One region of the Thiofaba sp. EF100 genome, then DNA from elsewhere that is predicted to be linked to it. Evidence: predicted binding sites of a transcription regulator. Region 1 holds the regulator's gene; the other holds the start of a gene.
The links. The regulator sigma-54, encoded in region 1, starts transcription at its own class of promoters, with help from an activator protein. The targets are predictions, from matches to a motif close to TGGCANGNTNCNTGCTT.
Positions count from the first base shown of each region.

Region 1 (15,572 bases):
TGCAGGCCGAGCTGGACCGGCTGCGGCACCTGGATCACGCCACTACCTCCGGCCGTACCAGCCAGATGATCGAGCATCTGCTGCTGCACATGAGTGAGGTGGCCATTCACGACCTGGGTATCACCCTGGGCCCGGACGAAGGGCCTGGGCAGGCCGCGGGGGCGGCCGAGGCCGTGGAGGCCCTGCGCTTTTCTACGCCGTTCTATTACCGCCCACCCGGGCATCCCTTCCATGTGACGCTGATCGTTGATCCGGCAAGGCTTGGGCCGGATGCCGTGCTGAACATCAGCTATGCCCTGCCCGACTCAGTGCGCATCGAACCGGCCGTGACGGAGCGGCCGGTAAGCGAGCTTGCGGGGGCGCACACCCTGACCTGGACGGTGGAGGGGGCGCAGGCCGGGGCGCGGGGGACGATCACGGTTACCGCCGGGCCGTATCTTGCCCTGTGCGAGATCGTGCTGGCTGAGCAGGCCCCAAGGCAGCATCACCCGCGGGGCAGGGCAGTGCATGGGGCCCACAGGCGGCCACAACACGATCATGGGGTTATCCTGTTTGCAGGCTATGAGTTGCGGGCGCTGGACAACGAGGTGGACCGGGCGATCTACAGTTCGGTGGAACGCAAGGTCATCATCAACACGCGCGCGCCCACGGTGCAGTTGTACCTCGACGGGCGCGGGCGCTTCCGCGATGCCGCGCGGCTGCTGTTGGCGGAGCTGTTTCTGGATGTGATCGCCGATGAATTGGCGCGGCGTGTGGTGGCGCGAGGCGGCCAGCCGTGGAGTGAGGCGGCGCACCAGGCTGCCAAGCGGGAGATCATCCACCGCTATGGTGGGGATGTGCATCGGGCCTTCTTGGGAGGGTGAGAGGCGGGGCGGGGGCCATCGAATCCTCACAGTGAGGGATCATCGAGGCGGTAATCTCCCCTCTCCCTTGAGGGGAGAGGGGCGGGGGAGAGGGTGGAGACGATGGTCCTGCCCTCAATCCCCCTCTCCCCAACCCTCCCCCCCCTGAGGGGGGAGGGGGCATTAGCCACCCACCATCAGCCCGCATCCCACCCGACGGCCTTCACCGGCGAGGATATTGTAGATCCGGCAGGCGGCCGGGGTGCTGACGTATTCGAGGCCGATGCCATGGCGGGCGAAGAAGCGCATGACGGCGGGGCTCGGTACCTGCTGGCGTGGGCCGGTGCCAATGATGATCAGCTCGGGTTCGTCTTCCAGCAGCGGGGCGAGCAGGGCCTCGTCCAGGTTTGCGGCCGCCAGCGCGGTCCAGTCGAGCCGTTTCTCCGGGGTGAGGATCAGGCTGCGTTCGATGCGCTCGCCGTTGATGGTGACGTGGGCCTCCCCGTAGTTCTGGATGATGAAGCGCTGGTCGGTGAAGTTGAGGTGCAGTTTCACGCTGATCTCTCCAAGGATGGCCCGGGCAGGCCGCATTGACAGCCCTTGAGGGTAAACCTAATGTTGCCTGTTTTCCTGCCCTGCACCAACATCTCGAGCGCGCCATGACCACCCCACTGCTCAATCCGATCCGCAAGTCCTCCAAGCTCGCGAATGTCTGCTACGACATTCGCGGCCCGGTCATGGAGCGCGCCAAGCAGATGGAGGAGGAGGGGCACCGGATCATCAAGCTGAACATCGGCAATCCGGCCACGTTCGGCTTCGAGGTGCCCGAGGAGATCATGCAGGACGTGATCCTCAACCTTGGCGGGGCCTCGGGCTATTCCGACTCGCGCGGGCTGTTCGCTGCGCGCAAGGCGGTGATGCACTACACCCAGACCAAGGGCATCCGCGGGGTGCAGATCGATGACATCTACATCGGTAACGGGGTGTCCGAGCTGATCGTGATGGCCATGCAGGCCTTGCTGGACGATGGCGACGAGGTGCTGGTGCCTTCGCCGGACTATCCGCTGTGGACGGCAGCGGTGGCACTGGCCGGGGGCGCGCCGCGCCATTATGTGTGCGACGAGCAGGCGGGCTGGCTGCCGGACCTTGATGACATCCGCGCCAAGATCACCCCGCGCACCCGCGCCATCGTGCTCATCAACCCGAACAACCCCACCGGCGCGGTCTACCCGGTCGAGCTGTTGCAGGGGATCGTGGAGATTGCCCGCCAGCATCAGCTGATCGTCTATGCCGATGAGATCTACGACAAGGTGCTCTACGACGAGGTGGAGCACACCTCCATCGCCTCGCTGGCCGATGATGTGCTGTTCATCACCTTCAACGGCCTGTCGAAGAACTACCGCGCCGCGGGCTACCGGGCGGGCTGGCTGGTGGTCTCGGGCGACAAGCGCCACGCGCGGGACTACATCGAGGGTCTGACCATGCTCGCCTCGATGCGCCTGTGCTCCAACGTCCCGGCGCAGTTTGCCATCCAGACCGCGCTGGGGGGCTACCAGAGCATCAACGACCTGGTCGCGCCCGGTGGCCGCCTGCGGCGTCAGCGTGACCTTGCGCACGAGATGCTGGAGGCGATCCCTGGGGTGAGCTGCGTCAAGCCGCAGGGGGCGATGTACCTGTTCCCGCGCCTCGACCCCAAGATGTACCCGATCCAGGACGACCGCCAGTTCATCCTCGAGCTGCTGGAGCAGGAGCGGGTGCTGGTGGTGCAGGGGAGCGGTTTCAACTGGGCCGATACCGACCACTTCCGCGTCGTCTTCCTGCCGAACATGGATGACCTGGGCGAGGCGCTGGGTCGCATCACCCGCTTCCTCGACCAGTATCGCCGGCGTTACACCCACGTGCTGGGCTGAGGCCGGGTTCTTGGGGCAATCTGGGTTAAAATCCTGCGCATCGCTTTTCACAGAGAACAACCATGAAGCCAGTGAAGGTCGGCCTGCTTGGGCTGGGCACGGTGGGAGGCGGCACGGTCAATGTGCTGCGCCGCAACCAGGATGAGATCTCGCGCCGCGCCGGGCGGGGCATCGAGGTGGTCGCCGCCTCGGCCCGCCGGATCGACGCGCCGCGCATCTGCGACACCACCGGCATCCGCCTGACCACCGATCCCTTCGCCGTGGTCAATGACCCGGAGGTGGAGGTCGTCTGCGAGCTGATGGGGGGTGTAGAGCCTGCCCGCGAGCTGGTGCTGCGTGCCATTGAGCTTGGCAAGCACGTGGTCACCGCCAACAAGATGCTGATCGCCCTGCATGGCAATGAGATCTTCCGTGCCGCCCAGGATCGGGGGGTGATGGTGGCGTTCGAGGCCGCGGTCGCCGGCGGCATCCCGGTCATCAAGGCCATCCGCGAAGGTCTGGCGGGCAACCGCATCGAATGGCTCGCCGGCATCATCAACGGCACCGGCAACTTCATCCTCACCGAGATGCGCGACAAGGGCCGCGAGTTCGACGACGTGCTCGCCGAGGCCCAGCGCCTGGGCTATGCCGAGGCCGATCCGACCTTCGATGTGGAAGGCATCGACGCCGCGCACAAGCTGACCATCCTTGCCTCCATCGCCTTTGGCATCCCGCTCCAGTTCGACAAGGCGGTGACCGAGGGCATCACCCGCATCACCCGTGAGGATGTCAGCTACGCCGAGGCACTTGGCTACCGCATCAAGCACCTTGGCATTGCCCGCCGCACCGCGCAGGGGGTCGAGCTGCGCGTGCACCCGACCCTCATCCCTGAGCGCCGCCTGATCGCCAACGTCGATGGGGTGAAGAACGCTGTGCTGGTGATGAGCGACGCGGTGGGCCCGACGCTGTACTACGGCGCGGGCGCGGGCGCCGACCCCACCGCCTCGGCGGTGGTAGCGGACCTCGTGGACGTGGTGCGCACCATGACCGCCGACCCCGAGAACCGCGTGCCGCACCTGGCCTTCCAGCCCGACGCCCTGCGTGATCTGCCGATCCTGCCGATGAGCGAGGTCGAAACCGCCTACTACCTGCGCCTGACTGCGGAGGACAAACCCGGCGTGCTGGCGGATGTGACCCGCATCCTCGCCGACCAGGACATCAGCATCGAGGCCATCCTGCAGAAAGAGGCCCCGGAGGACGAAACGGACATCCCGGTCATCATCCTCACCCACCGGGTGAAGGAAGGCCGCATGAACGAGGCTATTGCCCGCATCGAGGCGTTGCCCGCCATCAAGCGGCCGGTGGCGCGGATCCGGGTCGAGAGCCTCGGTTGAGGTCGCGCATTTTTCCCCTCTCCCTTGAGGGGAGAGGGGTAGAGGAGAGGGTGATGCTTCGTTGAAAATCCATCCCCCTCTCCCTGACCCTCCCCCCAGGGGGGGAGGGGATACCACATCCTATCCGTCCCCCTTTGAGTCACCACCATGCCATTCCGCAACCGCTACACCGGCCTGATCGACCGCTACCGTGACCGCCTGCCGGTGTCCGATGACACCCGCATCATCTCCCTCGGCGAGGGCAACACCCCCCTCATCCGCCTGCACAACATCCCCAAGCTGTTGGGCAAGCAGGTGGACATCTACGTCAAGTACGAGGGTCTGAACCCCACCGGTTCGTTCAAGGACCGCGGCATGACCATGGCGGTCACCAAGGCGGTGGAGGAGGGCTCCAAGGCCATCATCTGCGCCTCCACCGGCAACACCTCCGCGGCGGCCGCGGCCTATGCTGCGCGTGCGGGCATCACCGCCTTCGTGCTGATCCCGGACGGCAAGATCGCCATGGGCAAGCTCGCTCAGGCGATGATGTACGGTGCCATCACCCTGCAGATCAAGGGCAACTTCGATGACGGCATGCGCCTGGTCAAGGAAGTGGCGGGTGAGGCCCCGGTGACCATCGTCAACTCGGTCAACCCCTACCGCCTGCAGGGCCAGAAAACGGCGGCCTTCGAGATCATCGAGGAGCTGGGGCGCGCCCCGGACTACCACTGCCTGCCGGTGGGCAATGCGGGCAACATCACCGCGCATTGGATCGGCTATTGCGAGTACTCCTCCGCCTCCGGTGAGCACGTCACCGAGGCCTGTGCCTACTGCAACGGCAAGTGCGCCTACGCGGGTGGCGCCATCGTCGGCAACCGGCCGAAGATGGTCGGCTACCAGGCCGCCGGCTCCGCGCCCTTCCTGCGCGGCCACATGGTCGATCATCCGGAGACCATCGCCACTGCCATCCGCATCGGCCATCCGCAGTCCTGGGACCGCGCCTGGAACGTGATGGAGGAGTCTGGCGGCTGGTTCGCGGAGGTCACCGACGCGGAGATCCTCGCCGCGCAGAAGATGCTGACCCAGTACGAGGGTGTGTTCTGTGAGCCCGCCTCGGCCGCCTCGCTGGCGGGCGCCATCAAGGACATCCAGAGCGGCAAGATCCCGGAGGGCTCAAGCCTCGTGCTGACCCTGACCGGCAACGGCCTGAAGGATCCGGACACGGCGATTGCCCAGTGCCAGGGCAAGGCCACGCTGCTGACCATCGACGCGACCCTGGACCAGGTCAAGCGCGCGATCCTTGACAACATGCGTTGACGAAAAAGGGGCAGGGATGCCCCTGAGCAGAGCCTGAACGCTTGAGGCCCGCATCTGCGGGCCTCAAGCGTTTGGGAGCGCGTTTTCTGTTCAGCGCATATTGCGCTTCATCTCGCTGATCAGGTCGATCTCGAGGTGCTCAAGGGCACGCAGGCGGCTGTCCGCGGCATTGCCAAGCCACTGGATGATCTCGGCCCGCTTCTTGGCGAAGTAGTCGAGGATGAAGCGCTCGGACATCAGCATGTACTCGATGGCCTTCTTCGGATCGACCTGGATGAAGGGGTTGCGAGCGACCTGCTTGGCGGCGGCCTCCTGCTGTTCACAGAAGGCATTGAGCAGGAAGAACAGGTTGAGGCGGGATTGGCGCAGGTTCTGCTGGGTGGCGGCGGAGTTCACATACAGGCTGGCGTCGACCATGGCATCCAGCCAGCGGGTCAGCTGGCTCTCGGCCATGACCCATTCCTCGCTCATGATGCGCTGGTGCAGGTCGCTGATGCGGTGCTTGAGGTTCTCCTCATGCTTCTTCGCACCCCAGGGCAGCAGGCGGGAGAAGAGGGAGGTGGGACGCTTGAGCTGTTCCTCCAGCGCGTTCAGCTCTTCCAGCAGATCCTTTTTCTTGAGGTCGGAGTCGTTGATCTGGCGGCGCTTGTCGTTCATGTCAGCGGCCGCCACCTCGAGCTGGAGGGCGTGATACTCGCCGAGGGTGGCGTCGATCTTGCCGGAGAAGTGCTTGAGGCGCTCGAGGGCCTCACGCAGCCGGGCTTCGAAACGGCCCGGGTTGTTGGCCAGGCATTCGCTGATCACGAGCTCGGCCTTGGCCATGCGCGCGCGCTCGGCATGGACATCGGTGACGATCTCCCGCAGGCCATGCATGGTCTGCGACATGGCGTAGTTGGTCATCTTGCCGGCGCGCCACTTCTCCAAGGCAGGGGTGGTGTCGGCGATCTTCTGCCGCAGGCGGGCAATGGCGATGTCCGCCTCGTAGCCGCGCGCCTTGTCCAGCGCCTGGGCGGCCTGGTTGCCGAACTGCTGTTCCAGCGCCTGCTGCTCGCGCAGTTCGTGCACGTTCAGATCGAAGGCGAGCTTTTCCAGCACTCCGCGCAGGGGCTGGGGGGAGTTGCGGATCAGTTCGGCGGGGATGGTTTCGGGAAGGGTCTCGAGCGGCAGGCTTGCCACCTTGTCCACCGGCATGCTGCGCACCATGGAGACGAACTGGTCGACGGTCAGGCGCTGGCTCATCCTTCCTTCCTTTGCTGGGTTTTCAGATTACCCTGCAAAAGTAGGACGAATGGAAGGACAATTCAAGTGACGCTTGAAAGGGCGGTGTGCGGCCCCGGCGGGGCCGCATGGTAGGAGCGGGTCAGGCCTGGAAGCGGCGGAAGACGAGGCTGGCGTTGGTGCCGCCGAAGCCGAAGCTGTTGGAGAGAATGGTATCCAGCTTGGCGTTGTCGATGCGCTCCTGAGCGATGTTTACACCGTGCGCTCCCGGATCAAGGGTCTCGATGTTAGCCGAGGCGGCGATGAAGCCATGCTCCATCATCAAGAGCGAGTAGATGGCCTCGTGCACGCCGGCGGCACCCAGGGCATGACCCGAGAGGGACTTGGTGGAGGTGACCACCGGCATGTAGTCGGTGAACACCGCCTTCATGGCCTCCAGCTCGCGGATGTCGCCGACCGGGGTGCTGGTGCCGTGGGTGTTGATGTAGTCGATCGGCGTGTCGACGGTGGCGAGGGCCTGCTGCATGCAGCGGATGGCGCCCTCGCCGGAGGGCTGCACCATGTCGTAGCCATCCGAGGTGGCGCCGTAGCCGACCAGCTCGCCGTAGATCTTCGCGCCGCGGGCCAGGGCGTGCTCCAGCTCTTCCAGCACCACCATGCCGCCGCCGCCAGAGATGACGAAGCCGTCGCGGAACTCGTCATACGGACGGGAGGCGGTGTGCGGGGTGTCGTTGTACTTGGAGGAGGTCGCGCCCATGGCGTCGAACATGGCCGACTGCACCCAGTGCAGCTCCTCGCCACCGCCGGCGAACACCACGTCCTGCTTGCCGAGCTGGATCAGCTCCATGGCGTTGCCGATGCAGTGTGCCGAGGTGGCACAGGCCGAGCTGATGGTGTAGTTCACGCCCTTGATGCCGAACGGGGTGGCAAGGCAGGCGGAGGTGGTCGAGCTCATGGTGCGGGTGACCATGTACGGGCCCACGCGCTTGATGCCGCGGCTCCTGGCGATCTCGGCGGTCTCGACGATGTTGGCGGTGGAGGAACCGCCGGAGCCGACGATCAGGCCGGTGCGGACATTGGAGATCTGGTCATCGCTCAGGCCCGAATCCGCGGCGGCCTCGGCCATGGCGAGGTAGCTGTAGGCCGCAGCCTGGCCCATGAAGCGGAAGAGCTTGCGGTCGATCAGCTCCTCGGGGTTCAGCTTGAGCGTGCCGGCAACCTGCGAGCGGAAGCCGAGGTCAGCGTACTCCTGCATGAACTCGATGCCCGAGCGGCCTTCGCGCAGGCTCTGGAGGACTTCTTGCTTGTTGTTGCCCAGGCTGGAAACGATGCCCATTCCGGTGACGACGACGCGGCGCATAAGTCTAACCCTCAGAATCCGCTAGTGGAGGTAAACAGCCCGACACGCAGGTCGGTGGCGTGGTAGATCTCGCGCCCATCGACCAGCATGACGGCATCGGCGATGCCCATCACCAGCTTGCGGTTGATGGTGCGCTTCATGTTCACCTTATAGGTGATCAGCTTGGCCTCCGGCAGGACCTGGCCGGTGAACTTCACCTCGCCCACGCCGAGGGCGCGGCCATGACCCTTGCCGCCGATCCAGCCGAGGTAGAAACCGACCAGCTGCCACATGGCATCGAGCCCCAGGCAGCCGGGCATCACGGGATCCCCATCGAAATGGCACTGGAAGAACCAGAGGTCCGGCTTGACGTCCAGCTCGGCGATGAGCTCACCCTTGCCGAAGGCTCCGCCGTCTTCGTTGATCTGCATGATGCGGTCGAACATCAGCATTGGCGGCAGGGGGAGTTGAGCGTTGCCGGGGCCGAACATCTCACCGCGGCCGCACTGGATCAGCTCATCGTAGGAGTAGGAGGATTTCTTCATGTCCCTCTCGCAGGGGTGCGTGCATAAAAATGTGAATGGTATGACAAAACCCGCCCGAAGGGCAGGGAAGATGGACTATTCGGCTTCGCCGAAGCGTCCGCTGACCAGTGCGCCAAGGGCTTCGAGGGCCTGCTCGGCGTCCGGGCCTTCGGCCTGGATGACGATTTCGGTGCCCTGTGGGGCGGCCAGCATCATCAGGCCCATGATGCTCTTGCCATTGGCCGTGAGCTCGCCGCGCCGCACGCTGATGTGGCTGGTGAAGGTCGCAGCCAGGCTGGCGAAGCGGGCGGCAGCGCGGGCATGCATCCCGCGCTTGTTGACGATCCCGACGGTGCAGTTTCTGACCATCAGGCCATGCCACGCGCGTCGAAGATCCCCTCGCGCCCGCCGCTCAGGGCCTTCTGCACCAGCTCTTCGAGCGGCAGATCGGCGTAGTTCAGTGCGCGGATCAGCATCGGCAGGTTGATGCCGGAGATCACCCGCACCGCATGCTCGTTGTCGCCCAAGCGGTGGGCGATGTTGCTCGGGGTCGAGCCATACATGTCCGTCAGCACCAGCGCACCGGCGCCCTGGTCGATTTCCGCCAGCAGGCGCCGGGCTCGCGCCAGCAGGTCGACGGGGTCATCGTCTTGCAGGACATCCAGGCTGCGCACCTGCGGCGGGCGTCGGTTCAGCATGTCGGTGGCGGTCTCGAGCAGCTGCTGGCCGAGATGGTTGTGGGCGATGATCAGCACGCCAGCGCGTTTTCTTTGCTCGGTCCCTTCCGATGTCCCTGTCGGAAGCCCGTTCGGGGTCGGCCTTTGGCTCATGGGTCAACTCAATTCGCGGTGCCGGATGGCGAGGGAAGGATAGTGTTTGCGCAGGCGTTCGGCCAGACGTTCCACCATGAACACCGAACGGTGCTGGCCGCCGGTGCAGCCGAGCGAGACGCACAGGAACTGCCGCTGCTCGCGCTCGAACATGGGCAGCCAGGCCAGCAGGGTCTGCTCGAGCTGATCGAGCATGGCATGGACTTCGGGCAGATCACCGAGGAAGGCGGCCACCTCGGCATCGCGCCCGGTCAATGGGCGCAGGCGAGGGTCCCAGTGGGGGTTGGGCAGGCAGCGCATGTCGAAGATGAAGTCGCTATCGGTGGGGGCGCCGTGCTTGAAGCCGAAGGATTGCAGCAGGAGTGAAAGCCCGCGCTGCTCCTGCTCCAGCAGGCGGGCGCGCAGCAGGGCGCGCAACTGGTGGATGTTGCTGCGTGAGGTGTCGATGATCAGGTCGGCCGCCTCGCGCAGCGGGGCGAGCAGTTCCGCTTCCGCCAGTAAGGCTTCGTCCAGCGGCAGGCCTTCGCGCCCCAGCGGGTGCAGGCGCCGGGTTTCGCTGAAGCGGCGCAGCAACACCTTGTGCTCGGCGTGCAGGAACAGCAGTTGGATCTTCAGTTCCGGGTGCCCTTCGCGCAGCCGCGCCAACTGCTGGTGCAGGTGGCGCAGTTCGCTGACCCCGCCGCGGACGTCGATGCCGATGGCGGCGCGCTCCTGGGGGGCCATCGCCTGCTCCGGATCCAGACTGAGGGGTTGCAGCAGGGCAGTGTCGACGAAGGCCGGCAGCAGGGCGAGGGGGAGGTTGTCGACACAGTAGTAGCCGGCATCCTCGAGGGTGTGCAGGGCGATGGTCTTGCCCGAGCCGGAGAGGCCGCTGACGATGACCAGCTTCACAAAGGTTCCTTGCCGAGGTGTTTTCCGAGGCGGCGGGAGAGTTCGTGCGCGGCATTATAGCCGATGCCGTCCCCGGTGCCGCATGCCTGTAGACGGGCCGCCGTCTCCACCAGCAGGGCGAGGTTGCGACCACCGCGTACCGTCAGAGGAAGCTCGGGGAGGGTGGCATCGCCCAGGCGGTAGTCGCGCCAGGCCCCTGCGAGGCGATCTTCAGGGCGGGATGGCGCGTCCTCCAGCCGGATGATGAGGTCGAGCGGATGCTCAGCGCAGACGGCCTGTTCGCCAAACAGGCGCCGGACGTTGAGGATGCCGAGCCCGCGCACCTCGAGGAAGTCCTGCAGGGGAAAGGGGCAGCGGCCCAGCCAGCGGCCATCGGCTGCGGGGAGGAAGATGGGGGCGTCATCCGCGACCAGGGCGTGGCCGCGGCTGATCAGGTCGAGGGCGAGTTCGCTCTTGCCGATGCCCGCTGAGCCTAAGATCAGCACGCCGAGGGAGGTGGCGGATGCCCCTGATGCGTCGGGTTCTCGATGGCCATACCCCGAAAGGGCTTCCGGCATGGATGCCGGGGGAAACAACGAGGAAGGCCCAACGCATCGGGGCGTGTCCCCAGGGGGCGGCACCCGCAGGGCGAGAAAGACGCCATGCAGGCTGAGGATGCCTGCGGCTGAGGCCGACTCCGGGGCAGGGTCAGGGGGGTCCGTGCTCATGTTCTTGCTGCGTGCCACTGCCGGAAGCGTCCTCCACGCTGGCTACTTTGCGGGTCAGCAGGCTGAAGGCAATCTCGCTGTTCTGCGCCTGGCGGATGGCGGTGCAGAATTCGGGGTCACTGAAGCGGCGGGCGAGCTGGCCGAGGATGGCCAGGTGGGCCTCTTCCCCGCCTTCGGGGACGAGGATGGCGAAGATCAGGCTCACCGGGACGCCATCCGGGCTATCGAAGTCGATCCCGTTCTCAAGGCGCATGAAGGCGCCCACCGGGGCCTTGAGGGCGGGCAGTTTGCCGTGCGGGATGGCGATGCCGCGGCCGACGCCGGTGCTGCCGAGCCGTTCGCGGGCCAGCAGGGTATCGAAGATGGCCCACGCTTCGAGCCCTTCCTGGGCGCCGGCGACGATCTGGCTGACGAGCTCAAGCGCGCGCTTCTTGCTCGAGCATTCCTGGTCGAGCTTGACCCGCTCGGGGGTGAGGATGTCGGCAATGGTCAGGGTCTTCATCAGCAGAGACGCTTGCGCTCGTTGGAGGGGGGGATGCCGAGGGACTCGCGGTATTTGGCGACGGTCCGACGGGCGACGTTGATGCCTTCGGCCTCCAGCAGCTGGGTGAGACGACTGTCGCTCAGCGGCTTGTTGGCCGGTTCCTCCGCCACCAGCTGCTTGATCCGGGCGCGGATGGCGGTGGAGGAGGCCTCTCCGCCATCCGCGGTGCCCACGTGGCTGGAGAAGAAGTGCTTGAACTCCACCACGCCGCGCGGGGTGTGCATGTACTTGTTGGTGGTGACGCGGGAGATGGTCGACTCGTGCAGTCCCAACTCCTCGGCGATCTCGCGCAGCACCAGGGGGCGCATGGCGGCCTCGCCGTGCTCGAAGAAATCCTGCTGGCGGCGCACGATGGCCTCGGCCACCGCGAGCAGCGTTTCATTGCGGCTCTGCACGCTCTTGATGAACCAGCGCGCCTCCTGCAGGGCGTTGCGCATGTAGTTCATGTCCTCACCGCGGCGGCCGCGCTGGATGAGGCCGGCGTACAGGTTGTTGATGCGAAGTTTGGGGGTGACCTCGGGGTTGAGTTCGACCCGCCACTGCCCTTGGATGCGGCGCACGATCACGTCCGGGATCACGTATTCGACGTCCTGACTGCGCAGTTCGGCGCCGGGGCGTGGGTTGAGTCCCTGCAAGACCTGCAGGGCCGCCTTGAGGGCCTCGGCGTCGATCTTCAGCAGGCGCTGCAGGCGGACGTAGTCGCGGCTAGCCAAAAGGTCGAGGTGTTCGAGCAGGCGCGCGGCATCGCTGTGGGCCGGGGTGGGGGCCTCGACCTGTCGCAGCTGGATCGCGAGGCATTCGCCGAGGTCGCGCGCCGCGACGCCGGGCGGGTCGAACTGCTGGACGAGGTGGAGCATGGCCTGCGCCTCGTCCAGCTCGACATCCGGCAGGTCCCGACGCAGGCCCTCGACGATGCTCTCCAGGGGCTGCTCGAGGAAGCCGTCCTCGTCCACGGATTCGATGATGGCGGTGGCAATCTGTTGGTCGCGCGGTGAGAGGGGGGTGAGCAGCATCTGCGAGAGCAGGTGGTCGTGCAGGCTTTCCTGCCCGCTGCTGGTGTAGCTGAGGAAGTCGCGCTCCTCGTCCTCCGCGCTGCCCTTGCTGTAGCTGGTGCTGCCGTCGGCTTCGAAGATGTCATCCCAGCGGCTGTCGAGGGGCAGCTCCTCGGGCATTTCCTGGCGCGGGGCCTCGAGGTCGAGGGTGGTGTCTGCCTCGTCCAGGCGGGTGGTGGGCAGGGCCTCATGGGCTTCGATGGCAGCCGGCTCGGTCTCCTCGCCGCTCTCGTCTTCGATCTCCAGCATGGGGTTGGCCTCGATGGCCTGCTGGATCTCGGTCTGCAGTTCGAGGCTGGAGAGCTGGAGTAGCCGGATGGACTGCTGCAGCTGGGGGGTCATCGCAAGCGATAGCCCCTGTCTGAGCTCGAGTCCGGCCTTCATGCCTGCATCAATGGGATGGTCATCATGGCGTCATTCTAGCGCGAAGCGTTGGCGGGGTATGCAGTCTGAGCGTCATGCTCACAGGCTGAACTGTTCGCCAAGGTAGACCTCGCGCACGCGCGGGTCGGCGAGGATGGCCTCCGGCGTGCCCTCGGCCAGCACCCCCCCGGCATGCATGATGGTGGCGTGGCTGCAGATGCGCAGGGTCTCGCGCACGTTGTGATCGGTGATCAGCACGCCGATGCCGCGTTCGGCGAGGTGGCGGATCAGGCGCTGGATGTCCAGCACGCTGATCGGGTCCACCCCGGCGAAGGGCTCGTCGAGCAGCAGGAAACGCGGCTCGGCGGCCAGGGCACGGGCGATCTCGACCCGCCGCCGTTCGCCGCCGGACAGGCTCAGGCCGAGGCTGTGGCGCACGTGGCTGATGTGCAGCTCTTCGAGCAGTTGGTTGCAGATCGTCTGCCGATCCGAGGCGCGGCGTAGATCCGCTCGCAGTTCGAGCACGGCGAGGAGGTTGTCCTCCACGGAGAGCTTGCGGAAGACGGAGGGCTCTTGCGGCAGGTAGCCGACGCCGAGGCGGGCGCGGGTGTGCATTGGCAGGGAGGAAATATCCTGGTCGTCGAGCAGGATCTTCCCGCCATCCGGCTTCACCAGGCCGGTGATCATGTAGAAGCTGGTGGTCTTGCCCGCGCCGTTCGGTCCCAGCAGGCCGACGATCTCGCCGGTGCGTACCTCGAGCGTCATGGCGTGCACCACGGTGCGCGCGCCGTAGCGCTTGTTCAGCCCCTCGGCGCGGAGGGTGTGGCCGGGAGTGCTCACGGTTTCTTGCCCTCGCCGGCACTGCGCGGCTGCAGGGTCATGCGCACGCGGTCGCTGCCGCCGGCACCGGCGTCCACCACTTCGTTCTTGAGGTGGTAGACGATGCGCTCGCTGGCGAGGGTGTCGCCGGCCCGCTCGATCCGCGCCTGGCCGCTCAGGGTGATGATCTCGTCGAGGGCCTGGTAATCCATCCTCCGGGCTTCGCCGCGGATGGGCTGGCCCGCATCGTCGCGGTCCTGGTAGATCACGGGACGCCCTTCGAGGATGGCGCGGTCGAACTGGCCGTCGCGCAGGTGGATGGTGGCCTTGTCAGCCGTCAGCGTGAGCTGGCCCTGGGTGATGATGACACGCCCCTCGTAGGTGGCCTCGCCGCCCTTGTAGTCGGTGTGCTTGCGGTCGGCCTCGATCGAAAGCGGCAGCTTGCGGTCGGCGGAGGCCGCGTGGGCCTGGGGCGTGAGCCACAGCGGGGCGAGGAGCAGGGTGGCGAGGAGGATCTTAACGACGGGGCGGTTCATGGCGATCATGCACGCGGCCTTCCTGCAGGAGCAGTTGTTGAGTGAAATCGGCGGAAAAGGCCGCTGCCTGGCTTTGCCAGTGCAAACCTTCCGCCGTCATGGGTTGTTGACTTGCGGCGGTGCGCGCGACGAGGTCGAGGGCCACGTCGCGCGCTTGCAGCCGCAGGGCATCGGCGGGTGGGACCTGCTCGCGGTCGAAGGTCACGGCTCCCTCGAGCCACGCGTGCCTGCGGTCGTCGTCGAGGCGGGCCTGCTCGGCGCGGAGATGCCACATCCCCTGCTCGCCCTCCCCGGGGTGGACGAGCAGTTCGGCCTCGCTCAGCAGGTAGGCACCGCTCTCCGCCCGGTGTTCCAGGTGGGTGCCGAGGGCCTCGTAGGCGATGCGCCCCTCACGGTCGAACAGCCAGGCGTGTGGCTGGGTGAAGCTGTGGTCAGCGCCATGCAGGCGCGGTGTGGCTGTGGGCAAGGGGCGCTGCAGGGCGCCGTTGGCCAGGACGGCCAGTAAGGCGGCCCCGCCAAGCAGGCTCCAGAACAGTGCCTCTTGCCGGAATCTCATGCCAGGTAGCGCGCCAGCAGGGCATCCAGCCTGCCCTGGGCCTCGAGGATCAGATCGCACAGGTCACGTACTGCGCCCTGGCCGCCGCCATGCTCGGCAATCCAGTGGCAGTGACGTTTCACGATGCCGGGGGCGTCCTGCACGGTGGTGGCGAGGCCGACCCGGCTTAAGACCGGCAGGTCGATCACATCGTCGCCCATGTAGGCGACCTGTTCGTGCGCAAGGTCCAGGCGCTCGATCAGGGCAAGATAGGTGGCGCGTTTGTCGTGCTGGCCCTGGAAGACGTGCGGGATGCCAAGGTTGTGCATCCGGTGCGCGACCGCGGGCGAGCTTCGCGCGGTGATGACGCCGACCTCGATCCCCGCCTCCATCAACAGCTTGAGGCCGTGTCCGTCGCGGGAGTGGAAGGCCTTGATCTCCTCGCCGTCGGCATTGAAGATCAGGCGACCGTCGGTGAGCACCCCGTCCACGTCGAACAGGGCCAGGCGAATCTTGCGGGCGCGGGCGAGGATGTCCTGCATCAGGCCACCCCGGCGCGCAACAGGTCGTGCATGTTGAGCGCACCCACCGGCCGGCGGTCCTCGTCGACCACGATCAGGGCGTTGATCTTGTGCCGCTCCATCAGGCCGAGGGCCTCGGCTGCCAATATCCCCGCCGGGCAGGTCTTGCCGCCCGGGGTGTAGAGCTCATCGATGCGTGCGCCGCGCAGGTCGATGTCGGCATGATCCAGGGCGCGGCGCAGGTCGCCATCGGTGAACACCCCGGCAAGCCG
Region 1 is NZ_JBAJEY010000001.1:586,126-601,697, reverse strand. It holds gene V6D91_RS02940 (ATP-binding protein) at 1-863, shown strand, start outside; gene V6D91_RS02935 (Mth938-like domain-containing protein) at 1,026-1,397, opposite strand; gene V6D91_RS02930 (pyridoxal phosphate-dependent aminotransferase) at 1,502-2,752, shown strand; gene V6D91_RS02925 (homoserine dehydrogenase) at 2,815-4,125, shown strand; gene thrC (threonine synthase) at 4,273-5,421, shown strand; gene V6D91_RS02915 (hypothetical protein) at 5,512-6,660, opposite strand; gene fabB (beta-ketoacyl-ACP synthase I) at 6,782-7,999, opposite strand; gene fabA (3-hydroxyacyl-[acyl-carrier-protein] dehydratase FabA) at 8,011-8,523, opposite strand; gene V6D91_RS02900 (HPr family phosphocarrier protein) at 8,599-8,871, opposite strand; gene V6D91_RS02895 (PTS fructose transporter subunit IIA) at 8,871-9,257, opposite strand; gene rapZ (RNase adapter RapZ) at 9,336-10,223, opposite strand; gene V6D91_RS02885 (HPr kinase/phosphorylase) at 10,220-10,780, opposite strand; gene V6D91_RS02880 (PTS sugar transporter subunit IIA) at 10,911-11,432, opposite strand; gene V6D91_RS02875 (RNA polymerase factor sigma-54) at 11,432-12,910, opposite strand; gene lptB (LPS export ABC transporter ATP-binding protein) at 12,989-13,729, opposite strand; gene lptA (lipopolysaccharide transport periplasmic protein LptA) at 13,726-14,244, opposite strand; gene lptC (LPS export ABC transporter periplasmic protein LptC) at 14,225-14,800, opposite strand; gene V6D91_RS02855 (HAD-IIIA family hydrolase) at 14,797-15,324, opposite strand; gene V6D91_RS02850 (KpsF/GutQ family sugar-phosphate isomerase) at 15,321-15,572, opposite strand, start outside.

Region 2 (15,572 bases), on a different contig from region 1:
GGTGAAGTCGATGGCCCCGATGGCGTAGGCATTGTCGTGAATGTTGGAGGGGTGCAGACCGGCCTCCCCGCCATCCGTCCGCGCCCACTCGGGCTTCGGCCCGATCAGGCGCACGCCGGTGCGGCTGGAGTTGTAATGCACCTCCCAGTCGGTGGCGAAGAAGGTGGCGATATCCCCGTCGGTAAAGAAGTCCGGCGCGCCGTGCGGGCCGTACAGCACGCCAATGTCCCAGTGCTTGCCGAATACCGGCCGCAGGGCCTTGGCCAGCGCCCGCCCACAGACCGACGCGTCCCTGGGTGGGCGGATGTGCAGCACGTCGCCCACGCGCAAGGTCCGTCCGGCATGGCCGCCGAACTGGCCGAGGGTGAAGGTGGAGTGGCTGCCCAGGTAGTCCGGCACGTCGAAACCGCCCTGCACGCACAGGTAGGCACGGGCGCCCCCCTCCTTGATCGCGCCCAGGCGCAGCACAGCCCCGGCTGGGATGCGCTGGGCGGTCCAGGGCTCCAGGGGCTCTCCATCCAGGGTGGCGGGCATGACCGCCCCGGTGAGGGCGATGATGGCCTCGGTGTTGAAACGCAGCGTCGGCCCGGCCATGGTCAGCTCGAGCGCGGCCATGCCCTCCGCGTTGCCGACCAGGCGGTTGCCCAGGCGCAGTGACAGCGCATCCATCGGCCCCGAGGGCGGCACGCCGATGTCCCAGTAGCCCAGCCTCCCCGGCCAGTCCTGGATGCTGGACTGCACGCCCGGCTCCAGCACGTCGATGGTGCTTGGACGGTAGTGGAAGCCGTTCAGGTAGCGCGTGGTCTGGCGGCCTTCGCTGAACACGGCATCACGCACGATCTGGCGCAGGTAATCGAGATTGGTCTCGATGCCCGCCACGTGCGTGGCCTTCAGCGCCGCCTGCAGACGGGCGATGGCGTCCTGCCGGTCCTCCCCCTTGACGATCACCTTGGCGACCAGCGGATCGTAGAAGGCGGGCACCTCGCTGCCGCGTTCGACCCAGGTATCCACCCGAACGTCGGGGGGGAAGTCGGCAGCGGTCAGCAACCCGGCGGAGGGCTGGAAGTTCTTGGCCGGGTCCTCCGCATACAGGCGCACCTGGATCGAGGCGCCACGCGGCTTGGGTACCCCCGCCTTCAGCGGACTGTCGCCCGCCGCGACGCGGATCATCCATTCGACGAGGTCCACCCCAGTGACCGCCTCGGTCACGCCATGCTCGACCTGCAGGCGGGTGTTCACCTCCAGGAAGTAGAACTCGCCGCTCTGGGTGTCGTAGACGAACTCGACCGTGCCCGCCGAGGTGTAACCGACCGCCTCGCCCAGGCGCACGGCGGTGGCGAGCAGACGCGCCCGCTGCGCATCGGTCAGGCCCGGTGCGGGGGTCTCTTCGATCACTTTCTGGTTGCGGCGCTGGACCGAGCAGTCGCGCTCGCCGAGCGCGACCACCCGCCCCTGGCCGTCGCCGAACAGCTGCACCTCGATGTGGCGCGCGTGCTCGACGTACTTTTCGAGGTAGATGCCACTCTCCTTGAAGTTGGCGCGCGCCAGCCGCTCGACCGACTGGAAGGCCTCAGCCAGCTCGTCCGCGCTCCAGCACAGGCGCATGCCGATCCCGCCGCCGCCGGCGGTGCTCTTGAGCATGACAGGGTAACCGATGCGGGCGGCCTCGGCCTGCGCGTGTCCGGCATCGCGCAGCAGGCCGGAGCCCGGCAGGAGCGGCACCTGGTTGGCCAGCGCCAGCTCGCGCGCGGTGTGCTTGAGGCCGAAGGCGCGCATCTGCGCGGGGCTGGGGCCGATGAAGACGATCCCGGCGGCGGCGCAGGCCTCGGCGAACTCCGGGTTTTCCGACAAAAAACCGTAGCCGGGGTGGATGGCCTGCGCGCCGGTCTGGCGCGCCACCTCCAGGATACGCTCGGCGCGCAGGTAGCTCTCGGCTGCCGGCGCGGGGCCGATGCACACCGCCTCATCGGCCAGATCGACATGCAGCGCGCCGGCATCGGCCTCCGAATACACCGCCACCGAGGCGATGCCCATCGTCTTGAGGGTACGGATCACCCGGCAGGCGATCTCGCCCCGGTTGGCGATCAAAACCTTGTTGAACATCGTTGGGGTCCTCGACTCCTTCCCATGCCGCACCGGACTCTGCTGGCCTCGTTCGCGGGGGATGCCGGGTCGTCCCGGCGGGTTCGGATGGCAACGCGGGCCGTCCCGCGCGCGGGCCTGATCACACCGGATCCCACACCAGCAGGCGGATCGGGGTCGGGTTGTAGGCGTTGCAGGGGTTGTTGAGCTGCGGGCAGTTGGAGATCAGCACCACCACGTCCATCTCGGCGCGCATCTCGACGTACTTGCCGGGCGCGGAGATGCCGTCCTCGAAGCTGAGCCGGCCCTCGGGGGTCACGGGCACGTTCATGAAGAAGTTGATGTTGCTGGTGATGTCACGCTTGCTCATCCCCAGGTGGTGGGCACAGCCACAGGCGTTCAGGGCGTGCATGAAGTTGTCGCGGCAACTATGCATCGGACGCTTGTCGAGTGCGTAACGCACGGTGTTGCTCTCCGCCGCGCAGGCGCCGCCGAGCGTGTCGTGGCGGCCGCAGGTGTCGGCGGTGATGGTCAGCATCACATTGCCTTCCGAGGAGATCAGGCGTGAGCCGGTGGTCAGGTACAGCCTTCCCTGACGGCGGATGGTGTCGGTCGCGCTGTAGCGCTCCTCGGCATCATGTGCGTTGTAGAACAGGGTATCCACCGCCTGGTTGCCCTCCAGGTCGACGATGCGGAAGGTCTGCCCCTTCCTGACCGTGCCCATCCAGGCCTCGCCCGCCGGGCAGATTTCATCCAGCACCGCATCGCGCGGGTCGAGCGGACTTTCGATCAGCATGTTCATGGTCGCCCCCTCACTCGGCGAAATAGCGTTCGGTGTTGATGAAGGCGCGCGCGTTTTCCGGCCGGAAGGTGCGGCAATAGTCATCCGCCGCGGCCAGCCCCGCGCGGTAGGCGGTCAGCAGGACCGGCCCCGGGGCGTATTCAGGCTTGGGGTCGAGCGGGTGCGGCGCGGCGGAGAGCACCACCAGCACATTCATGTCGAAACGCAGGTCCACCGTGGCGCCGGGGTAGGAGTGACCCGTGGCGAAGGACAGCTCGCCCTCCTCCCCCACGATCACGCGGCTGAAGAAGTTGACCCCGGGGACCAGGTCGCGCTTGCCCAGCCCCCACTTGCCGAGCTCGATCAGGAGCCCGTCGCGGCCGTTGCGGTACATGGCATTGCGCGCCACGCCGAACGGGCGCTCGCCGTACTTCTCACGGATCAGGGCGGCGTCGGACACCCCGCAGAAGGCATCGTGCCCCCCGACATCGTCGGCCACGATGGAGGCAAGCACGCGCCCCATGTCGGACATCAGCACATGCCCTCGGGTGAGCAGGGCGGTGTGCTGGGCCTTGAGCGTGTCCGCCATGTTGTAGCGCTCGAGGCGCTCGTCGAAGTTGTAGAACAGGGCCGAGAGATTGGCGCCGCCCTGAAGATCGGTCAGGCGCAGGGCCGTGCCGCGTCGCATGAGACCGGACCAGTGGTTGCCGCCGGGGACCAGCTCTTCCCACAGGATGGACTCAGGACGGGACATGTCCGCATGGGAGGTCATGGACAGTACTCCGTAATGAATGCAGGGGTTGTGTGTGCGCAGGCCAAGTCCCCGAACACCCGGCGCACACGTTCATCCTTGCACGTGGCGTGCCAGACACCGGGGGAGCGCCCCCGGCACGGCCTCCGACGAGTCCCTTCAACCGGAGCGCACCCCCGTGCGCACAACTTTGGTGCACTGCGCACCCAAATCGCCCCGCCTGGCCGCAGTCTGCCCCGTGCCCAAAGCCGTACTCCCCTGCCATGGTGCGGATTGCCTGTCCTGGCACGGCACTTGCGTTGTCTTAATCGGGCGCCTCTAGGGTTCCGGCTCCTTGCACGGGAGTGCTGGTCCGAGAGAGGCGGTCCGCCCTGGGGCGGATACACGGCGGGACAAAAGCCCGGGAGGTCACCCACGAGGAGTGAGCATGGAGCTTGCTATCCCCGAGGCGACTTCGTGTCCACTCCTCAAACAGCGCGATTTCAAACGCACGACACTGAGGAGCGGACCGATGCACAGATCTCTTCTTTCCAGGGTTCTCAAGCCGCTGGTCATGGCCACGGCACTCACGACTGGCCTTGCCATGAGCAGCCCCGCCGCCCTTGCCGCCGAAAAGAGCGAGTTCAAGATCGGCTGGAGCATCTATGTGGGCTGGATGCCGTGGGACTACATGTCCAAGAGCGGCATCATGAAAAAGTGGGCCGACAAGTACGGCATCAAGGTCGACGTCGTCCAGATCAACGACTACATCGAGTCCATCAACCAGTTCACCGCCGGCCAGTTCGACGGCTGCACCATGACCAACATGGATGCACTGACCATTCCCGCCGCCAGCGGGGTGGACAGCACCGCCCTGATCATCGGCGATTTCTCCAATGGCAACGACGGCATCGTGCTCAAGGGCACGGGCAAGAAGCTCGCTGACATCAAGGGCCAGAAGGTCAACCTGGTCGAGCTGTCCGTGTCCCACTACCTGCTCGCGCGGGCGCTGGAGACGGTCAAGCTCAAGGAAAAGGACATCAAGGTGGTCAACACCTCGGATGCCGACATCATCGCCGCCTACGGCACCCCGAACGTAACGGCGGTGGTGACCTGGAACCCACAACTCTCCGCGATCAAGGCGATGCCGGGCGCCTCCCTGGTGTTCGACTCCAGCCAGATCCCGGGCGAGATCCTCGACCTGCTGGTGGTCAACACGAAGACGCTGCAGGACAACCCCAAGCTGGGCAAGGCCCTGGTGGGCGCGTGGTACGAGACCATGGCCGTCATGTCCCGCGATGACGCGGCAGGCAAGGCCGCACGCGGGGCGATGGCCAATGCCTCCGGCACCGACCTCGCCGGCTTCGATGCTCAGCTCAAGACCACCCGGATGTTCTACACCCCGGGCGAGGCGGTCACTTTCAGCAAGAGCGCTGATCTGGTGAAGACCATGGATCTCGTGCGCACCTTCTCCTTCAGCCACGGCCTGCTTGGCCAGGGCGCGAAGAGCGCGGACGCGGTCGGCATGGCCTTCCCGGGCGGCAAGACCCTGGGCGATGCGAAGAACGTCAAGCTGCGCTTCGATGCCGACTACATGAACATGGCCGCTGAAGGAAAGCTCTGACATGCGCCTGCTCAATCGGACCCCGAGCCTGGGGCGCGCCATCCTGCTGGGCGCGCTGCCTTTCCTGGCGGTGATCGTCCTCTATCTGGTCGCCTCCGACCTGCGTCTAGAGGCGAACCCGAACGACAAGCTCCTGCCATCCCTCGCAAGCTTCGCCGAGGCGATCCAGGGCTTTGCCCTGGAGCCGGACAAGCGCACCGGGGAGTACCAGCTCTGGGCCGATACCACCGCCAGCCTCACCCGCCTGGGTCTTGGGCTGGCCTTGAGCGCGCTGATCGGACTGGTGTTCGGCATCCTGACCGGGCTGATCCCCTACGCCCGCGCCACGCTCTCCCCCTTCATCGCCGCGCTCTCCCTCATCCCCCCCCTCGCCCTGCTGCCGGTGCTGTTCATCGTGTTTGGCCTCGGCGAGGTGGCCAAAGTGGTGCTGATCGTGATCGGCATTGCCCCCTTCATCATGCGCGACGTCGCGCTGCGGGTGGCCGAGCTGCCGCACGAGCTTTTGATCAAGGCCCAGACCCTCGGCGGCTCGACCTGGCAGATCGCCCTGCGGGTAATCCTGCCGCAGATGCTGCCGCGCCTGATCGACGCCTTGCGCCTCGCCCTGGGCGCCGCCTGGCTGTTCCTGATCGCGGCCGAGGCCATCGCCGCCGAGGACGGCCTCGGCTATCGCATCTTCCTGGTACGCCGCTATCTGGCGATGGACGTGATCCTGCCCTACGTGGCCTGGATCACCTTGCTGGCCTTCCTGATGGACCAGCTGCTGCGCCAGGCCTCGCGCCGCCTGTTCCCCTGGTACCACGTCGGGAGCGCCCGCACATGACCACCCTCTCGATCAAGCACCTGTGGAAGGAATACGGCGACCAGGTTGTGCTCGAGAACGTCAACCTGGAGGTGAAGGATCATGAGTTCATCACCATCGTCGGCGCCTCGGGCTGCGGCAAGACCACCTTCCTGCGCATGCTGCTCGGCATCGAGCAGCCCTCGCGCGGCACCTTCCTGATCGACGGCCAGCCGTTGCCCGCCGAGCCGGGGCCGGACCGCGGCATCGTGTTCCAGCGCTACTCGGTCTTCCCGCACCTGACCGTGCTCGAGAACGTGCTCCTCGGCCTGGAACTTGCGCAAGCGCCCCTCCTGGGACGCTTATTCGGCGCAAGGCGCAGGGCCGCCGCCGCAGAGGCGGAGGCGGTGCTGGAGGAGGTTGGGCTGTATGGCGCGCGCCACAAGTATCCGAGCGCCCTGTCCGGCGGCATGCAGCAGCGCCTGTCCATCGCCCAGGCGGTGATCAAGCGGCCCAAGGTGCTGCTGCTGGACGAGCCGTTCGGAGCGCTGGACCCGGGCATCAGCGCCGACATGCACCAGCTCATCCTGCGCCTGTGGGACGAGCACAAGATGAACATCTTCATGATCACCCACGACATCAAGGAAGGTTTCGAGCTGGGCACCCGCCTGCTGGTGTTCGACAAGGTGCGTCTCGACCCCCAGGCGCCGGGGGCCTACGGCGCCACCATCACCTACGACATCCCGCTCGGGGTGACCCACAAGAAGCTGTACACGGAGCTGGTCGAGACCACCAGCCGCACGGAGCGCTTCCATGACGAACTCGTACCCCCTGCCTGACGGCGCCCCCGTCCGCTGGGCGGAGCTGCGCTGGGAAGATATTGCCGCCTTGCCCCCCGCAGGCATCGACATGGCGATCCTTCCGGTCGGCGCCACCGAGCAGCACGGCCCCCACCTGCCGGTCGGCGTGGACACCCTCTCCGCCGTCGCAGTGGCCGAAGGCGCATCCACCCTGACCGGCATCCCGGTGCTGCCCGCCCTCTCCTATGGGTGTTCTCTCGGTCATTCCACCCAGTGGGCCGGCACCCTCTCCCTGCGCCCGGAAACGCTGTCCCGGATGGTCCTCGAGATTGCCGAGTGGGTGCATGCCGCTGGCTTCCGCCGCCTGCTGCTGCTCAACGGCCACGTGACCAACTGGGCACCGCTGCGCTGCGCACTGGAGAACATCCGTCACGACATCCCAACGATGCGCATCTCCCTGCGCTCGCTGTGGGACATCTCCACCGAGGTCCGCCGGCAGTACCACCAGGATGCGGAAAACTTCCACGCCAACTGCGCCGAGACCTCGCTGATGCTGGCGCTCCATCCGGAGCTGGTGCGGATGGACAAGGCCGTTGACGAACCCGACCGCTCGGCCGGCTGCTTCTTCAGCTACCGGGTCGACCAGGAATGCCTGCACGGCGTGGTCGGCCAGCCAAGCCGGGCCAGCGCTACCGAAGGCCGCGAGCTGCTAGAGCGCTGCGTCAGGTCGCTTGCCGCCCAGCTCGAAAAGGCCCTGCACGAGACCACGCCCCTCGAGATGTGGCACGACGCCCTGATTTAACCCCACCCCCGACCAGGAACCTCCACCATGGCCAAACACCCCCGCTCACCTGAAATCCAGGCCCTCCACAGCGCCCTCGAGAACGAAGGCGTGAAATATGCCCTCGCCAGCTTCGTCGACATCCACGGCGTGTCCAAGGCCAAGGCGGTGCCGCTCGCCCACATCGACCAGATGCTGCGCGGCTCCGAGCTGTACACCGGCGCGGCGCTGGACGGCGTGCCGCAGGCGATCAGCGACGAGGAGGTCTCCGCCCGCCCCGACCCGTCCTCCGCCACCGTGCTGCCGTGGAATCCCGAGGTCGTCTGGTTCGCCAGCGACCTCTACCATCAGGGCCAGCCCTTCGAGGCCTGTGCACGCGGCATCCTCAAGCGCCAGCTGGCAAAGGCGGCCGAGATGGGGTTCACCTTCAACCTCGGCGTGGAGACCGAGTTCTTCATCCTGCGCGAAGGCGAAGACGGCCGCCCCGTGCCAGCCAGCCCGCGCGACACCCTGGCCAAGCCCTGCTACGACGTGGAGGGCCTGCTCGACAGCTACCCGCTGGTGGACGAGCTTGTGCAGGCCATGAACAAACTCGGCTGGGACGTCTACTCCTTCGACCACGAGGATGCGAACGGCCAGTTCGAGACCGACTTCATGTATGCCAACGCGCTGACCACCGCCGACCGCGTCACCTTCTTCCGCATGATGGTGCGCGAGCTGGCCAAGAAGCACGGCTTCTTCGCCAGCTTCATGCCCAAACCCTTCGCCAACCGCACCGGATCCGGCGCGCACTACAACATGTCGCTGGCCGACCACGAGACCGGCGCCAACCTGTTCGAGGACGACCATGATCCGCGCGGCTGCGGCCTGTCGGCGCTCGGTTACCAGTTCACCGCCGGCATCCTGCGCCACGCCAGGGCCATCGCCGCCGTGATCGCCCCGACCGTCAACAGCTACAAACGACTGGTGCGCAAGGGCAGCATGTCCGGCTTCACCTGGGCACCGGTCTACGTCTGCTACGGCAACAACAACCGCACCAACATGATGCGCATCCCGCTCGGCGGCGGCCGGGTCGAATGTCGCGCGGCGGACATCTCCGGCAACTTCTACCTGGGCGCGGCGATGATGCTGGCTGCCGGGCTGGAAGGCATCCGCGAGGGGCTCGACCCCGGCGCACCGAACACCGAGAACATGTACCAGCTGCCGACCGCCGAGCTGAAGGCGCGCGGGATCGAGCTGCTGCCGCGCAACCTCGAGGAGGCCGTGGATGCCTTCGAAGCCGACCCGCTGTCCGAGGAGGTGATGGGGCCGCTGATGTTCCGCACCTATGCCGACTTCAAGCGCCAGGAATGGCTGGACTACCACAGCCACGTGTCCGACTGGGAGCGGAATCGCTACCTGCGCCTGTTCTGAGCAGGGCGAACGACAGGGACCTGAGGACGGGGCCACGAGCCCCGTTCTTTATTTCTTCGCTCAGCCTGCCACCGGCCGCTTCCCCTCGCGCCAACCCTCCAGCAGGGCCGCGCCAAGGATGAGCGCGCCGCCGGCCAGCTCCAGAGGGCTCATCCGCTCCCCGCCGAGCAGCATGGCGGACACCACCGCCACCACCAGTTCGAGGATGATGAGGATGGCCGCGCGTCCGGCCTCCATATGGGTCACCCCCCACTGCGTGCCAAGGGTGGCGAGCAGCACCCAGCCAAAGCCGAACAGCAGCACCCCGCCCCAGATCGCCGCGGGAGCCGCGGGCCAGTCCTGAACGCCGGCCTCCAGCCCTGCGGCGGCCATGGCCGCGCAGCCCAGGAACATGGCCGCAAGCTTGCTTCCCATCGGCAGCTGAGGCCGCGCGCGGAATACGATGTTGTTGCCGGCGAAGGCCAGGCCGCAGCTGATGGCCAGCAGGTCCAGCCAGGACACCTCACCCTGCAGGACCGCCGGTCCACCGAGGATCAGCAGCGCCCCGGTCAGGGCCAACACCACCCCGAGCAGGCGCGGCCGATCGATCACCTCGCCCAGGAACAGACGCCCGCCCAGCACGCCCCACACCGGGACGAGGTAGAACAGCACCATCACCCGCACCACCTCACCGAGGGCCATCCCTGTGGTGAAGGCGAAATTGGCGTAACCGCCGAGCAGGGCGATGCCCAGCAGGGTCAGCCCCTGACCGCGCCAGGCCGCTCGCTGCCGCCACAGGAGGGGCAGGAAGAGGAGGGCCAGGCCGCCATAGGCGACCAGGTTGAGCGACACGCCGTGCACGTCATACGCGGCGAAGTGCTTGAGCGGTATCCAGCTCAGCCCCCACAGGATGGCGGCCAGGAGCAGGGCGATGAGCGGGGCGCTCGTCGGCAAGGTCATACATCCGTCCTGTGCTGTGCTCGTTGAGGGCAATCATGCATGGGGCCGCCAGCGCATCCGCTGGCCCGTGCCCCGGTCGCAAAGGAGGCAATCCCCCAGCGCCGCCTTCGGCATGCTGATGTGGTAGCGATCGGCCAGCGAGGTCCCGACCAGGGCGGCCTCGCTCGAACGGAGGATGGTCCATGCGCCGCCCTCCTCCCCGCGCAGCCCGTAGCTGATCTCCCGGTGGAGCGATAGGCCCTCGTGGCGGAACAGGGCCCACATGAAATAGCGCCCGAGCATGACCCAGATCCCCCGGCCCGCCCCCTCGCCTTCCCAGACCAGGGCAAGGCTGTCCCCTCCGTGGGCCACGCGTTGCCACACCTCGCGGTAGGGCTGGTACACGCCGAACTCCTCCAGCAGGTCGCCCTCCCCGTGCATGGTGCCCACGTCCGGCCAGGGGGATGGCGGCGAGAGGTCCAGCCAGCGCTGCCAGGTCAGGACATCACCGTCCACCGTCAGCCTCCCGGCAAACCCTTCGCACGGGGCCTGCCGCCCCAGGGGCACGCGCAGGTCGACGTAGAGGGTTGGGGTCTGCAGCCAAAAGACCTCGGTCGAAGTGTCGCGCACCGCAGGGGTTTCAAGCAGCCGACGGTGCCAGAGGCCGACGAAGCGCTGAGGAACGCGCGGCGTCATGCGTACGGCTCCGGGAACGGCCGGCACGCACGGAAGAAGGCCATGTCGTGGTTGGGCCAGAGCTGCGCGCCCGCCTCGCGCGCCAAGGACTTGAGCTTGCGGATGCTCGCAAGGGCCAGGTCCTCGCGCTCCTGCCAGCACAGTCCGGGCGCCACCTCGTCCTCGATGTTCTCACGCAGGTCGGCGGCATCACCCGCCAGCAGGATGGGCGGCCCCTTGGGCAGCTCGACCAGCAGCGACATGTGGCCGGCGGTGTGGCCGGGCGACTCGATCGCGCGCACGCCCGGCAGCAGGTCGTACTCGCCCTGCGCGACGCGCCAACGGTAGTCGCCAGCGAAGTCCTCGGCGAAATAGGCCCCATCCGCGCCGGCGCGGGCAGCCTCCAGCTCGCGGGCATGCACATGGATCTCGCTGTGGCAGAACTCGCACAGCCCGCCGGCGTGGTCGAAGTGCAGATGGCCGACGAGCACCAGGTCGACATCCAGCGGCGTCAGGCCAAGGCGCGCCAGCCGGTTCGGCAGGCGCTGCTCCTCGGTCATTACCGGCGGGCCGAAGGGAAAGTCCAGCCCCTCGTAATGCCGCGCCCGCTGCACCGGATCAGCAATCTTGGCGTAGTCGCAGCCCACGTCGTAGAGGATGCGGCCGTTTGCGGTCTCGATCAGATAGGCGAGGATCGGCGCCTCAATCATGACGCCCTGGCCCCGCCCACGGGTCGACAGGCTCTTGTCGTAACGGTGGGTGCCGGTCAGCAATGGCCAGAAACGGTGCACCTGGGTCATGGTGCACCCCTCTGGCGCATGCAAGGGGTGAGATGGGGCATGGCTCGCTACTCCATGAAGGGTGGCCTCTCCTTCAAGCAAGAGCCGCGCCATGCGCCGCAGGCATTCAACCCGGAGGCCCCTTGGGCGATGCGGAGTCAGCCGAAGCCGTAGCGCGCCAGGTCGCGGTAGCCGATCGCCTCGGCCAGATGCTCGGCGCGGATCGACTCGCTGCCGGCCAGGTCGGCAATGGTGCGCGCCACGCGCAGCACCTTGTCGCGCCCGCGCACGGAGAGGCCGAGCCGCTCCATCGCCTGCTCCAGCAACTCGGCCTCCTTGACGCCGAGCCGGGCATGGCAAGCCAGCTCCGCTGCCCCCAGACGCGCATTCGGCCGGCCCGAGCGGGCCCGCTGCACCGCGCGGGCCTGCTCCACCCGCTGGCGCACCACCGCGCTCGGCTCGCCGTCCGGCGGAGTGTCCAGTCGCAGGTGTTCCCGCGCCACAGGGGGGACTTCGAGCTGGAGGTCGATGCGGTCGAGCAGCGGGCCGGACAGGCGCGCCCGGTAGCGGCGCCCGGCCTCCGGGTCGGAATCATCGCCCTTGGGGCTCGGGTTCATGGCCGCGATCAGTTGGAAGGCGGCCGGGAATTCGACCTGGCGCGCGGCGCGGGAGATGACGATGCGCCCGGTCTCCATGGGCTCGCGCAGCACCTCCAGCGCGCGCCGGTCGAACTCGGGCAGCTCGTCCAGGAACAGCACGCCGTGATGGGCGAGGGAGATCTCGCCCGGGCGCGGGCTCGAGCCGCCGCCGATCAGGGCGATGCCGGAGGCGGTGTGGTGCGGGGCGCGGAAGGGGCGCACGCCCCAGCGCGCCTCATCGAAGCCCTGGCTGCTGACCGACCAGATGGCGGCGCTCTCCAGGGCCTCCTCCTCCCCCATGGCGGGAAGGATGCCCGCCAGCCGGTGCGCCAGCATGCTCTTGCCCGCCCCGGGCGGACCGATCATCAGCAGGTTATGCCCGCCGGCGGCGGCGATCTCCAGCGCACGCCTGGCGCGGTGCTGACCACGCACGTCGCGCAGGTCGGGCACGGCCGGCACGCCGCCCCCTGAGCCCGGCGACGCCGGGCTCAGGGGCTCGGCCCCGAGCAGGTGGGCCACCACCTCGCGCAGATGCCCCGCACCGAAGATCTGCCCCCCCGACACCCGCGCAGCCTCGGCGACATTCCCATGCGGCAGGATCAGCGCGCGCCCGGCATCCCGCGCACGCATGGCCGCCGGGAGCACGCCGGGCACCGGGCGCAGTGCACCGCTGAGGGCCAGCTCCCCCAGGAATTCGTAGGGCGCGAAGCGATCCGGCGCGAGCTGCCCCGTGGCGGCCAGCAGACCGAGGGCCATGGCCAGGTCGAAGCGGCCGCCCTCCTTGGGCAGGTCGGCGGGCGCGAGGTTGACGGTGATGCGGCGCGGCGGCATTTCGTAGCCGCAGGTCAAGAGGGCGGCGCGCACCCGCTCGCGGCTTTCGCGCACCGCAGCCTCCGGCAGGCCGACCAGGGCGAAGCTGGGCAGTCCGTTGGCGACATGGGTCTCCACGCTGACCAGCGGGGCCTCGATACCGACCTGGGCACGGGCGTAGGTGATGGCCAAAGACATGGTGCCCCTCCTGGGCTCTTTTTGGGAAACGATGCAACCTTGATTGTGGCTCGTTCCCTCCCCCCTGGTGGGGGAGGGGAGAATCTCGTGCTCATCGTTTTCCCTAGCTTACTCCCGGTCGGCCCCGTGGGCCGCGGCCTCCAGCGCGGCCACGCGGTGCTCGAGCGCCTCGAGCCTGGCGCGGGTGCGCTCCAGCACGGCCTTCTGCACCTCGAATTCCTCGCGCGTGACCAGATCCATTTTCTCCAGCATCTGCTGCAATCCGAGGCGCGCGGTCTTTTCGAGGTCGGCGCGCAGCTCGGTCAGGCCGGCAGGCAGGGCCTCGCCCAGGCGGCGGGCGAAATCATCCAGTTGTTTAGGGTCGAGCATGGGGGCACCTCATTGTCTGACCGGACCAAGTCTAGCAGGGTGTTGAAAAAGGGCTTCCTGCCCTTTTTCAACTCGCCTCGTCGCGGCGCATGTCCGCGACGGGCTGCGAAGATCAATCACTTAACGTGATTGATCTTCGTGCAAGCCTTCCATGGCTTGCCTTAGCAGGCCGTTGAAACCCTTTTTTTCAACGGCCTGCTAGCCCAGGAGTCCGCTCGTGAACGCCTCTTAACTGGGCACCGCTGCGCACCATATTGGTGCACCACGCCTCCGCGCCCTTGGCAAGGGCCCAGACCATTCAACAAGACATTGATTTTCAAGCCAATATCAAATTGGCACTGCTCCTGCTAGAGACTTCCTGCGATCCTGCAACAACCGCCCCATACCAAGAGGATGCTTCCATGCACGTTTCCATGAAAAAAGTCACTGCCGGTGTTCTGATGACCCTGGGCCTCGCCGCCGCCCACGCCCCCGCCATGGCCGAGGAGGCCAAGTCCCCTTACACCCTGAGCGCCAACATCGGCCTGACCAGCGATTACCTCTTCCGCGGCATTTCGCAAACCCAGCACAAGCCGGCCATCCAGGGCGGTTTCGATTTCGCCCATGAAAGCGGCTTCTACGTGGGCACCTGGGGCTCCAACGTCGAATGGGTGAGTGCACTCGGCCTGAAAGAAAGCAACAGCATGGAGATTGACCTGTACGGTGGCTTTAAGGGCTCCATCACCAAGGATCTTGGCTTCGATGTAGGCGTAATCACCTATTACTATCCCGGTGATCGCACGGAGACGGCCCAGGCCGCCGGCCCGACGCCCGACACCACCGAGGTCTATGCCGGCCTCAGCTACGGGATCCTCACCGCCAAAGTCAACTACGTGGTGTCCGACCACTTCGTAGGCTGGGGCTCAGAAACCGACCTCTTCGCCAAGACCCGCGGCAGCTACTACGCCGACCTCTCCGCCACCTACGACCTGGGCGACGGCTGGGGCGTGATCGGCCATGTCGGCTACCAGAGCGTCAAGGACAACGACCTGGCGTCCTACACCGACTGGAAGGTGGGCGTGACCAAGGATGTCGGCTTTGGCGTCGTGACCCTGGCCTACTCGGACACCAATGCCGACAAGGCTGCCTACACTTGGGCAGGCAAGGATGTCGCGGACGGCCGCGTCTATCTGTCCTTCCTCAAGTCGTTCTGATCGGAGGGACGAGATGAAACTCATCACCGCCATCATCAAACCCTTCAAGCTCGACGAGGTTCGCGAGAGCCTCGCCGAGGTGGGGGTCCAGGGCCTGACCGTGTCCGAAGTGAAAGGCTTCGGCCGCCAGAAGGGTCACACCGAACTGTACCGCGGCGCGGAATACGTCGTGGACTTCCTGCCCAAGATCAAGCTGGACATGGTCGTGGACGATCCGCTGGTCGACACGGTGATCGAGGCCATCACCCGCGCGGCCAAGACCGGCAAGATCGGCGACGGCAAGATCTTCGTCTCCCCCATCGAGCAGGCCATCCGCATCCGTACCGGCGAGACCGGCCCTAGCGCACTGTAAGGAGGGCGCACGATGAATCCGATGCTTCTCAAATCGATGCTCATGCTCGGTACCCTCGCCACCGGGTCGCTGGCCCTGGCCGAAGAGGCCGCCCCCGCGGTCGAGGTGGTCACCGAGACGGTGACGGCCGCCGCCGAGGCGGCCCCCACCTTGGACTCCGGCGCCACCGCGTGGATGCTGACCTCCACCGTGCTGGTGCTGATGATGACCATCCCTGGCGTGGCGCTGTTTTATGGCGGCATGGTGCGCAAGAAGAACGTGCTCGGCACGCTGATGCAGAGCTTCGCCATCACCGGCCTCGTCGGTGTGCTGTGGATGCTGTTCGGCTACTCGCTGGCCTTCGACACCACCGGCATGGAGGAGGGGGTCACCAATCTCAACTCCTTCATCGGCACCCTGAACAAGGCCTTCCTCGCCGGGATCGGGAAGGACAGCCTGACCGGGGTCATCCCCGAATCCGTGTTCGTCGTCTTCCAGATGACCTTCGCCATCATCACCGCCGCGCTGATCACCGGTGCCGTGGCCGAGCGGATGAAGTTTTCCAGCCTCTTGGTGTTCATCACCGCCTGGCTGTTCCTGGTCTACGTGCCAATCGCCCACATGGTGTGGAGCGGCGTGGGCGGCTTCTTCTGGGACATGGGCGTGCTC
Region 2 is NZ_JBAJEY010000002.1:380,792-396,363, reverse strand. It holds gene uca (urea carboxylase) at 1-2,103, opposite strand, end outside; gene V6D91_RS06295 (urea amidolyase associated protein UAAP2) at 2,225-2,878, opposite strand; gene V6D91_RS06290 (urea amidolyase associated protein UAAP1) at 2,895-3,635, opposite strand; guanidine-I (ykkC/yxkD leader) riboswitch at 3,922-4,023, shown strand; gene V6D91_RS06285 (putative urea ABC transporter substrate-binding protein) at 4,126-5,217, shown strand; gene V6D91_RS06280 (ABC transporter permease subunit) at 5,219-6,040, shown strand; gene V6D91_RS06275 (ABC transporter ATP-binding protein) at 6,037-6,837, shown strand; gene V6D91_RS06270 (creatininase family protein) at 6,812-7,600, shown strand; gene glnT (type III glutamate--ammonia ligase) at 7,628-8,992, shown strand; gene V6D91_RS06260 (DMT family transporter) at 9,053-9,931, opposite strand; gene V6D91_RS06255 (hypothetical protein) at 9,965-10,606, opposite strand; gene V6D91_RS06250 (N-acyl homoserine lactonase family protein) at 10,603-11,385, opposite strand; gene V6D91_RS06245 (YifB family Mg chelatase-like AAA ATPase) at 11,523-13,010, opposite strand; gene V6D91_RS06240 (accessory factor UbiK family protein) at 13,119-13,379, opposite strand; gene V6D91_RS06235 (TorF family putative porin) at 13,793-14,572, shown strand; gene V6D91_RS06230 (P-II family nitrogen regulator) at 14,586-14,924, shown strand; gene V6D91_RS06225 (ammonium transporter) at 14,937-15,572, shown strand, end outside.
Region 2: a site for sigma-54 is predicted at 3,714-3,730, ahead of V6D91_RS06290 (urea amidolyase associated protein UAAP1). Genes of this name have one in related genera too.